Regions from separate parts of the Arthrobacter sp. 10L430 genome, predicted to be linked through region 1. Evidence: riboswitches for the same ligand, from Rfam matches in the RefSeq annotation. Region 1 holds a riboswitch; each other region holds the start of a gene.
The links. A riboswitch is a leader RNA that binds a small molecule or an ion and turns the genes downstream of it on or off. The one in region 1 is predicted to bind thiamine pyrophosphate.
Positions count from the first base shown of each region.

Region 2: another riboswitch for thiamine pyrophosphate. It lies ahead of thiD (bifunctional hydroxymethylpyrimidine kinase/phosphomethylpyrimidine kinase); the one in region 1 lies ahead of thiC (phosphomethylpyrimidine synthase ThiC).
Region 3: another riboswitch for thiamine pyrophosphate. It lies ahead of AC1DDG_RS12180 (ECF transporter S component); the one in region 1 lies ahead of thiC (phosphomethylpyrimidine synthase ThiC).

Region 1 covers NZ_JBFTJD010000001.1:463,760-467,028, forward strand. Annotated here, with positions in the region: gene AC1DDG_RS02080 (alpha/beta hydrolase) at 1-243, shown strand, start outside; gene thiC (phosphomethylpyrimidine synthase ThiC) at 245-2,059, opposite strand; TPP riboswitch at 2,054-2,161, opposite strand; gene AC1DDG_RS02090 (amidohydrolase family protein) at 2,251-3,269, shown strand, end outside.
Region 2 covers NZ_JBFTJD010000005.1:329,897-333,165, reverse strand. Annotated here, with positions in the region: gene AC1DDG_RS08055 (Rne/Rng family ribonuclease) at 1-1,585, shown strand, start outside; TPP riboswitch at 1,664-1,761, shown strand; gene thiD (bifunctional hydroxymethylpyrimidine kinase/phosphomethylpyrimidine kinase) at 1,744-3,269, shown strand, end outside.
Region 3 covers NZ_JBFTJD010000011.1:150,609-153,877, reverse strand. Annotated here, with positions in the region: gene AC1DDG_RS12190 (DUF4235 domain-containing protein) at 1-250, opposite strand, end outside; gene AC1DDG_RS12185 (heme-degrading domain-containing protein) at 286-831, opposite strand; TPP riboswitch at 1,000-1,143, shown strand; gene AC1DDG_RS12180 (ECF transporter S component) at 1,215-1,835, shown strand; gene AC1DDG_RS12175 (ABC transporter ATP-binding protein) at 1,835-3,269, shown strand, end outside.

The DNA of each region.
Region 1 (3,269 bases):
CTGCGGCTGCAGGCACCTCCCTGGCAGGCCCCGTTGCAGATCGTTCCGGGCGTCCCTACTCTGGTCCTCACCGGCGGTTGGGAACCCCTCTATGAGGAGATTGCCGGGTACCTCAGGGAGACCGGCGCCCTGCACCGCACTGCCGCGGGCGGGCACCGGCCCCAGGATTCCCCCGAGGGTGACCGTTTTATCCGGTCATTTGTTGCCGAGGTCGGCCGGCGGCGACAGCCCCGGGCGTCCTGATTTAGCGGGTTGTTTCCGGAAGCTTGAGCTCCGGCAGATAGACCTTTCCGCCGGCGGCCAGGAACTCCTGGCTCTTTTCACGCATTCCTTCGGCCATCTCGGCAAGTGCCGCCTGCGCTTCGGCCGAGCCGTACTCGTTCCGGATGTCCTGGCTGATGCGCATGGAGCAGAACTTGGGCCCGCACATGGAGCAGAAGTGTGCGGTCTTGGCAGGCTCGGCCGGCAGCGTCTCGTCGTGGAAGGCCTCTGCCGTTACCGGGTCAAGGGACAGGGCGAACTGGTCCCGCCAGCGGAACTCGAAGCGCGCCTTGGACAGGGCGTCGTCCCTCTCATTGGCGCCGGGGTGGCCCTTGGCGAGGTCTGCGGCGTGGGCGGCGATCTTGTAGGTGATCACGCCGGTCTTCACGTCGTCCTTGTTGGGCAGCCCCAGGTGTTCCTTGGGCGTCACATAGCAGAGCATGGCCGTACCGTAGCGGGCGATCTCCGTGGCACCGATGGCGGAGGTGATGTGGTCGTAGCCGGGCGCCACGTCCGTGACCAGCGGGCCGAGGGTATAGAACGGAGCGCCCTTGCACAGCTCCTGCTGGCGCTCGACGTTCTCGCGCACCAGGTGGAACGGGACGTGGCCTGGGCCTTCAACCATCACCTGGACGTCGTATTCCCAGGCACGCTGGGTCAGCTCCGCCAGGGTGTCCAGTTCGGCGAACTGTGCGGCGTCGTTGGCATCGGCGGTTGCGCCCGGCCGGAGGCCGTCGCCGAGCGAAAAGGAGACGTCGTACTTGGCGAAGATCTCGCACAGCTCGTCAAAGTGCGTGTAAAGGAAGTTCTCCTGGTGGTGTGCGAGGCACCAGCCGGCCATGATGGACCCGCCGCGGGACACGATGCCCGTGACGCGGTTGGCGGTCAGCGGGACGTAGCGCAGCAGCACTCCGGCGTGGATGGTCATGTAGTCCACACCCTGCTCGCACTGCTCAATCACGGTGTCCCGGAAGATCTCCCACGTCAGGGCATTGGCCTCACCGTTGACCTTCTCCAGCGCCTGGTAGATCGGAACGGTGCCGATAGGGACGGGGGAGTTGCGGATCAGCCATTCGCGGGTGGTGTGGATGTCATCGCCGGTGGACAGGTCCATCACGGTATCCGCGCCCCACTGGGTGGCCCACTGCAGCTTGTCCACTTCCTCTGCAATCGAACTGGTTACAGCCGAGTTGCCGATGTTGGCGTTGATCTTTACCAGGAACGCCTTGCCGATGATCATGGGTTCGGACTCGGGGTGGTTTATGTTGTTGGGGATGATGGCACGGCCTGCAGCCACCTCGCTGCGCACCAGTTCAACGTCGCAGTTCTCGCGGAGTGCCACGAAGCGCATTTCCGGGGTGAGGACGCCCTGCCGGGCATAGTGCATCTGGGTCACCGTCTTGCCCCCGACGGCGCGGCGGGGCACCGGCTGCGCTCCCTTCCACTCCGCGGAAGCTGCGCCGCGACGTACAGCCGACCTGCCGTCGTCGAGCAGGTTCCGCTGCCGGCCGCCGTACGGCTCCGTGTCCCCGCGTGCTTCAATCCATTCCGAGCGGAACGGGGCGAGGCCCACTACCGGGTCGCTGCCCGGACCCGCAGTCCGGTAGACCCGCAGCGGCTCGTTCTGCTCCCCGTTGGGAGACGGCTCCAGGGCGATTTCCGTGACCGGGACGCGCAGGCCTTCCCCCTCGATGTAAGCCAGTGAGTGCGACTTCAGCGACTGGGTGGTCTGCTGGCCAGCTTCGTTATGGGCCGCCTCGTTTTGGGCAGGGCTCAGCCGTGTTTTCTGGGTGTTCATTTACTGCTCACTTCCTTCGCCGGCATTACCCGGACAGGTTCAACGGTCGCAGGCTGCGCTAGCCCGATCTCAGCCCCTGCAGGGGCACCCGTGTGGTCGTAGACGAAGCTACCACAGGGCGGCAGGCGGGTGCCGCATCCGTGCCGGGTGTGACACACGCCGGGCCGGGCCGTACGGATTACGCTTGAGCCATGGCGCCCATCATCGAATTCAGCGGGACCGCGCTTACCGGCCCGGACCAGGAGCGGGCAGGCCTTTGGGCCGTGGACGGTCGGCTGACCTTCCGCCGCCCGGCAGTCGTCCCGGACGCAGTACTTGACGGCTGGGTGCTGCCCGGCTTCGTGGATGCCCACTGCCACATCGGGCTGGGGCCCGGAGGCGCCGTGGACGACGACACCGCCTATGCCCAGGCGATGACTGACCGCGACGCCGGCACGCTGCTCGTCCGGGACGCAGGCGCGGCCAGCGATACCCGCTGGCTCCAGCGCAGCCCGGAAGCGCCGAGGATCATCCGGGCCGGGCGGCACATCGCCCGGACAGGCCGCTATCTGAGGAATTTCGCCGTCGAAGTGGAGCCGGAGGGCCTTGTCGAGGCGGTCCGCAAGCAGGCGCGTTCCGGCGATGGCTGGGTCAAGCTGGTGGGGGACTGGATCGACCGCGACGCCGGCGACCTCGCGCCGTCGTTTCCCGCCTCGGCGGTACGGGACGCCGTCAGCGCCGCCCACGATGAGGGCGCCAGGGTCACTGCACACTGCTTCGCCGAAGACACGCTCGACGACGTGCTGGACGCCGGAATCGACTGCATCGAACATGCCACGGGACTTCTGCCGCGGCACATTCCCAGGCTGGTCGAGCAGCACGTGTCGATCGTTCCCACACTGATCAACATCGCGACGTTCCCGGATATCGCTGCCCAGGCCGAACCCAAGTTTCCGCGCTACGCGGCCCACATGCGGGCCCTGTGGGAAGGCCGGAATGAACGGATCCTGGAAGCGCACGAAGCCGGGGTGCAGGTTTTCGCTGGAACGGACGCGGGCAGCGTGATCCGGCACGGCCGGATAGCTGACGAGATCCTGGCCCTCCACGCCGCAGGCCTTCCGGCGGCTGCTGCCCTGGACGCCGCCTGTTGGGGTGCCCGCCGGTGGCTGGGAGCGGAGGGCCTGGCCGAAGGGGCAAGTGCCGACGTGGTGTTGTGCACTGAGGACCCCCG
Region 2 (3,269 bases), on a different contig from region 1:
GTGGGAGGGCATCGAGAGCCAGTCCAGCTCCACGAAGGTCCTCGCCCCGGAACTGCTCTACGGCGAACCGGACCTGACGATCAAGGTGGTCCGCGACGTCTTCAACGAGGACTTCTCGAAGCTGATCGTTTCCGGCGAGGAAGCGTGGGACACCATCGAGGCCTACGTCACCTACGTGGCCCCCGACCTGGTGGGCCGGTTGGAGAAGTGGACCAAGGACACCGACATCTTCGCGGCGTGGCGGATCGACGAGCAGATCCACAAGGCGCTGGACCGCAAGGTGTTCCTGCCGTCAGGCGGTTCCCTCGTGATTGACCGCACCGAAGCCATGACCGTGGTTGACGTCAACACCGGCAAGTTCACCGGCAGCGGCGGCAACCTGGAGGAAACGGTCACCAAGAACAACCTGGAGGCTGCCGAGGAAGTCGTCCGGCAGCTCCGACTCCGCGACATCGGCGGCATCATCGTGATCGACTTCATCGACATGGTGCTCGAATCCAACCGCGACCTCGTGCTGCGCCGCATGGTTGAGTGCCTGGGCCGCGACCGGACCAAGCACCAGGTCGCGGAGGTGACCTCGCTGGGACTCGTGCAGATGACGCGCAAACGGATGGGCACCGGGCTGCTGGAAGTCTTCGGCGAGCAGTGCGAGGCGTGCGCCGGCCGCGGCATCGTCACCCACGACGAGCCGGTCGAGCACCGCCGGGCCAATGTCGTTGCCGCCGAGCACCACATCCCTCGGGCGGAGCACCAGCCCGCCGTGCGCCCGGAGCGAAAGAGCCGCCGCCGCGGCAAGGGCGGCCAGGTTCCGGCCGAGTCCGCGCCTACTGCTCCCGCCGCTGTCCATCACGAGCCAACCGAGGCCGAGCGACACGCCAAGGCCGAAGCCACCCGGGCGGCCCTCGCCAACATAGCGGCAGCGGCACACGCAGCGCACCTGCATGAGGATGCCGCCCACCACGGTGTCTCCGGCGATGCGGCGCGGCCTGCTCCCGTGCCGGCGGCCTCCGCTCCGGAGAGCCCGGCAGTGCACCGCAGCCCGGAGACGGAAAGCATTTCCGGCCGTCCCGGCGCCGTGCTGACGTTCGGAGGCGAGAAGGTGGTGCTTCCCTTCGTCGAGCACGCCGATGAGCCGGCATCCGAAACGCCTGCCCTGACCCTGGACCGGCTTGAGGAAGCCTTCGCGCACCTTGGCGAGCCTGCTGCTCCCGCTGCGGAGGAGCCGACGGCGGCCCCGGTACCCGCTGTTGTTGATCCGGCTGCAGCCGGCCCTGCCACTGCGGTAGCTGCCCCGGCGCGAACCGGGGAGAGTCCCGCTCCGGCGGTTGCGGAGAACGACGCCGACCGGTTCGCGGATCACTCGGCCGTGCAGACCCGGACCCGACGTCCGCGCCGGAACCGCAGCGCAAGCCGTGCGCAGGGCGCAGCCAACGAGACGTCCGTGGAACACCATGAGACGGCGCCGGCAGCACTGGCCGGACACTCGCATGAGGCCAAGGCTCCGGAAGCGGAGAAGGTGGCTGCCGCCAAGCCGGCCAGCGAGCCGATCATTCTTGGCGTAGGCGTACCCGCGTCTGAGCTCTGAGTCGACCCCCTTCCAACGGGCCGGTGCTGCAATCGCAGCACCGGCCCGTTGGGTTTTGGGAGTAAGCCGCTAGGCTGGGGGACTGACACGGGGTGCCGAGCAAAGTGCCGGCTGAGATCCAAACCCGTTGAACCTGACCGGTTAGCACCGGCGAAGGGATGTCTCCTTTGTCCTCAGCATCTGTCCTGCCTCCCGCGGTTGATTCCTCCGTTGCCGCCTTCAAATTCTCCCCGCGCACCGGCCGGGACATTCCCCGGGTCTTGGCGATCGCCGGCTCGGACCCTTCAGGAGGCGCCGGCGTCCAGGCGGACCTGAAGAGCATCGCGGCCAACGGAGGCTATGGAATGGCCGCCATCACGGCGCTGACCGCCCAGAACACCCGCGGCGTCAGTGCCGTCCACGTTCCGCCGGCGGATTTCCTCACCGCGCAGCTGTCAGCGGTCAGCGACGACATCACTGTTGACGCCGTGAAGATCGGCATGCTGGGCGACGAAAAGGTGATCACCGCGGTCCGCAGCTGGCTGGAGAAGGTCCGTCCCGGCGTCGTGGTTCTTGACCCGGTCATGGTGGCAACGAGCGGGGACCGGCTCCTGCGGGAGTCCGCCGAGTCTGCACTTCGGGCACTCCTGCCGCTGGCCGACCTGATCACGCCCAACCTTGCCGAGCTGGGCATGCTGCTCGGGGAACCGGAAGCCGCCACCTGGTCCGACGCGCTCGAGCAGGGAAAACGGTTGTCGGCCGAAACCGGGGCCACAGTCCTGGTCAAGGGAGGGCATCTGGACGGTGCTGATTGCCCGGACGCCCTCGTGAACACCGGTGGTGTGCTGTCCGCTGACGTGGTGGTGGTGGACGGCGAGCGGGTTCCGACGCGCAACAGCCACGGCACAGGGTGCTCGCTGTCCTCAGCCATGGCTACGGTGCAGGCGCGCTTAGGGGACTGGGAGCTGTCCCTGCGTACCGTCAAGCCGTGGCTGGAGGGGGCCCTCCGCACGTCCGGGAGGCTCGACGTGGGGCACGGCAACGGACCCGTCCACCACTTCCACCACCTGACGGTGGCGGGCGAAGGCAGCTATGCCGGGATGCTCCACGCCGAAGCCGCACCCGACCTGGAAACGATCTACGGCCTGGGCTTCATCCGCGGCCTGGTGGAAGGCACCCTGCCGGAAAACGAGTTTGCGTACTACCTCGCCCAGGATGCCATCTACCTCAACGGGTATTCACGCGTCCTGGCGCGGGCCAGCGCCCTTGCCCCCACCGAGGCCGAGCAGCTCTTTTGGGCGCGTTCCGCGCAGCAGTGCCTCGAAGTCGAGTCGGAGCTGCACCGCAGCTGGCTCAGCACCCGGACAGTGCGGGCGGAGCTGGGCCCGGTCACCAAGGCATATGTGGACCACCTGCTGGCTGCTTCTGCATCCGGAAGCTATGCCGTGCTGGTGGCGGCGGTGCTTCCGTGCTTCTGGCTCTATGCCGACGTCGGGGCGAGCCTCCACGCCGAATTTGCGGCGGCGGGCGCCCCGGAAGAGCATCCGTACGCGGAGTGGCTGCGCACCTACGCCGACGAGGACTTCGCCGCGGCCACCCGGCAGGCCATCGGGATCACCGATGCCGCCGGGCGCGCGGCGTCTGACTGGGAACGCACCCAGATGCTCACGGCCTTCCGGCAGTCCTGCCGCTACGAAGTGGATTT
Region 3 (3,269 bases), on a different contig from region 1:
GGGTTTTGGCGAAGCGGGTGATCGCCCGCTGTGTGCCCCGGTTGGCCAGCACCTGGATGATGGCGCTCACCGAAGCTGAAATGAGGGCAAAGGTGAGGGCCGAGCGGAGCGTCGTGGGGACGTCGTCCTTCCCGCCCTTGGGCGGCTTGCGGCCCGTGGTCTTTTCCCAGATGGTGTCCACGGCCTTGGTGCCGGCGAATCCGGCGAGCAGGCTAATGCCGGTGCCAAGCAGCTTGATGAAAAAACTCATTCCGAAACTCCTTGCGACGTGAATACAGACTGCCCCTAGCCTAGCCGCATGGACGCATGGATTTCCCGAAGCGCCCGCACCACCAGATCGTGGTCGGCCTTCTGCGGCAACCCTGAGACCGTCACCGTGGCTACCGCACCCACGCCTTCCACGTAAATGGGGAATGAGCCGCCGTGGGCGGCATACCTGGACTGGTCAAACCAGGCGTTGTCCTCGATGCGGCCCCCGCCGAGTCGGCCGCGCAGTCCCACGAGCAGGGACGGTTCCTCGTAGCGTGCTGCGGTCCGCTGCTTGGCCTTGACCCAGTGCTCGTTGTCCGGGGTGGCACCCTCCAGTGCCACATGGAACAGCACGTGTTCGCCCTTGGTGATGTCGACGGCGATGGGCAGGTTGCCGATCTTGCCGAGCTCAACCAGCAGGAGGCCGAGGTTGAGGGCGTCGTCCCTGCCGAACCGGGGAAACTGCAGCTCGGTGATTTCCGCTTCGATGCTGGCGATCAGGGCTGCCAGAGCGCCCGCCGGCTGCTCGGCGGCGGAGTCGGGGTCAAAAGCGGCTTGGCTGCCGGGATCCTGTTGCGTCATGGCCCCAATGTACTCCGCGCTGTCCTCGCGCCGCCCCGTCCCAGGCAACCTCTGTTCGCCGCCCTCTGGCGCCTCCGCGCACTTCCCGGATACCTCCCGGATTGTGACCGCGGCGCCGGTCTTCCGCGGCCGTCCCGGTGTAAACTGGATCAGCCCACAAGGGCAGATTTATCACGACAGGGGAGCGCCGCCGTCGGGCATCACTGGCAACTGCCAGCGAAACCGAGGATGGGCGCTGAGAGTGCGGACCGCCGCAGACCCTCGAACCTGATCCGGCTAGTACCGGCGCAAGGGAGTCGAGTTCTCAAAGTGTCCGGCAGCAGGCAAACCAACCGCCAGCAGCCGGGGAGCGCTTTCCCCTCCTGTTCCTCAGGAGGACCATCATGACAACTGCAACAATCAAGAAGACCGGCTACAACTGGCGCGTGGCTGACATCGTGGTGGCGGCACTGATCGCGGTCGCCGGCGGCGTGATTTTCTGGGCCTGGTCCCAGGGCGCCAACCTCATCTCCGCCCCCGTCAACGCCGTGTACCCGCCCCTCTCCGGCCTCTACGCCGGCGGCTGGATGATTCCAGCGGTGCTCGGCATGCTCATCGTCCGCAAGCCGGGTGCGGCACTGTTCTGCGAAGCCGTCGCCGCCACCGGCGAGCTGATCATGGGCTCGCAGTACGGCACCACGGTGCTGATTTCGGGCATCCTGCAGGGCCTGGGTGCGGAGCTCGTGTTCGCCGCCTTCATGTACAAGAAATTCAACCTCCCCGCTTCGCTGCTGGCCGGCGCGGGTGCGGGCCTGTTCTGCGGCCTGAATGACTCCTTCGCTCCGTGGGGCTGGAACATTGCGTACGCCGCCGGGGACAAGCTCGCGTATATCGTGTTCTGCGCCATTTCCGGCGCGGTCATCGCCGGCGTGCTGTCCTGGATCGCTACCCGCGGCCTGGCCAGGACGGGCGTGCTGAGCTCGTTCGCGTCCCGCAAGGCAGCCACGGAGCCCGTCTTCTCCTGATGCCCGCACATTACGACGGCGGCGTCCGCCCCGCCGCGGTCACCGCCCGCGGCTGGGGCTGGCGCCACGCGGGACGGTCCAGGCCCGCCGTCAACGCGCTGGACCTGGACATCCGGCCGGGGGAGCGGGTCCTGCTGCTGGGACCTTCCGGCGCCGGCAAGTCCACGCTGCTTCACGCCCTCGCCGGGGTTCTGGGTGACGGCACCTCGGGAAACAGCGCGGCCGGCGACGGCGGCCCTGCCGACAGCGACGACGCGGACGAGACCGGCAGCCTGCTGATTGACGGCGAACCGCCGCGCGCGCGGCGCGGCCGCGCCGGCCTCATGCAGCAGGACCCCGAAACGCAGGTGGTCCTCTCCCGCCTCGGCGACGACGTAGCGTTCGGTGCCGAAAACCTCTCCGTGCCCCGCGACGAAATCTGGACCCGCGTCCACGAGGCACTGGACGACGTCGGGCTCGCGCACCTTCCGATGGACCACCCGACGTCGGCCCTGTCCGGCGGGCAGAAACAGCGCCTTGCGCTGGCCGGCATCCTGGCGATGCGGCCGGGGCTCATCCTGCTGGACGAGCCGACCGCCAATCTCGACCCGGCAGGCGTGCTGGAAGTCCGCGACGCCGTGGGCCGCTGCCTCGACAAGACGGGCGCCACGCTGGTGGTCGTGGAGCACCGGGTAGCCGTATGGAAGGACCTGGTAGACCGGATCGTGGTGCTGCAGCCTGGATCCGGCACGCAGCCGGCGGTGCTGATCGACGGTACGCCGGACCAGGTTCTTGAACAAGCGCGCGAGATGCTCATTGCCGCCGGGGTCTGGGTTCCCGGATATGTCCCGGCCGCGCGGCAGCGGACTCTTGCCGGAACCTCGGCTGAAGTCACGGGCCAGCTGCTGCTCGCCGCAGAGGGCCTGGCCGTCTCACGCGAGCGGCCACGCCGCCGCGGCTTCAGGTCCGTTCCGCCCGTGCCTGTCCAGCGGGACATCACGGCCCAGGTCCGCGCCGGCGAAGCGCTGACCATTACCGGGCCCAACGGCGCCGGGAAATCCACGTTTGCCCTGACGCTCGCCGGCCTTATCCCGCCCGTTGACGGCAAGGTGTCCGCCACCGTGGAACTGAGCCGCGGCGCCGGGATCGACCCGTACAAGTGGCGGGCCGAGCAGCTGATCGCGAGGATCGGCACCGTGTTCCAGGAACCCGAGCACCAGTTCGTCACGGGCAGGGTCCTGGACGAGCTGCAGTTCGGCCCGCGGCACATGGGCCACGGCGAAGAGCGAGTTGACGAGCTGCTGGAACGGCTTCGCCTGACCGGTCTCGTGGACGCCAACCCGTACACGCTCTCCGGCGGGGAAAAGCGCAGGCTTTCCGTGGCCACGGTGCTCGCGGCCCATCCCCAGGTCCTGATCCTGGACGAGCCGACGTTCGGCCAGGATGCCAACACCT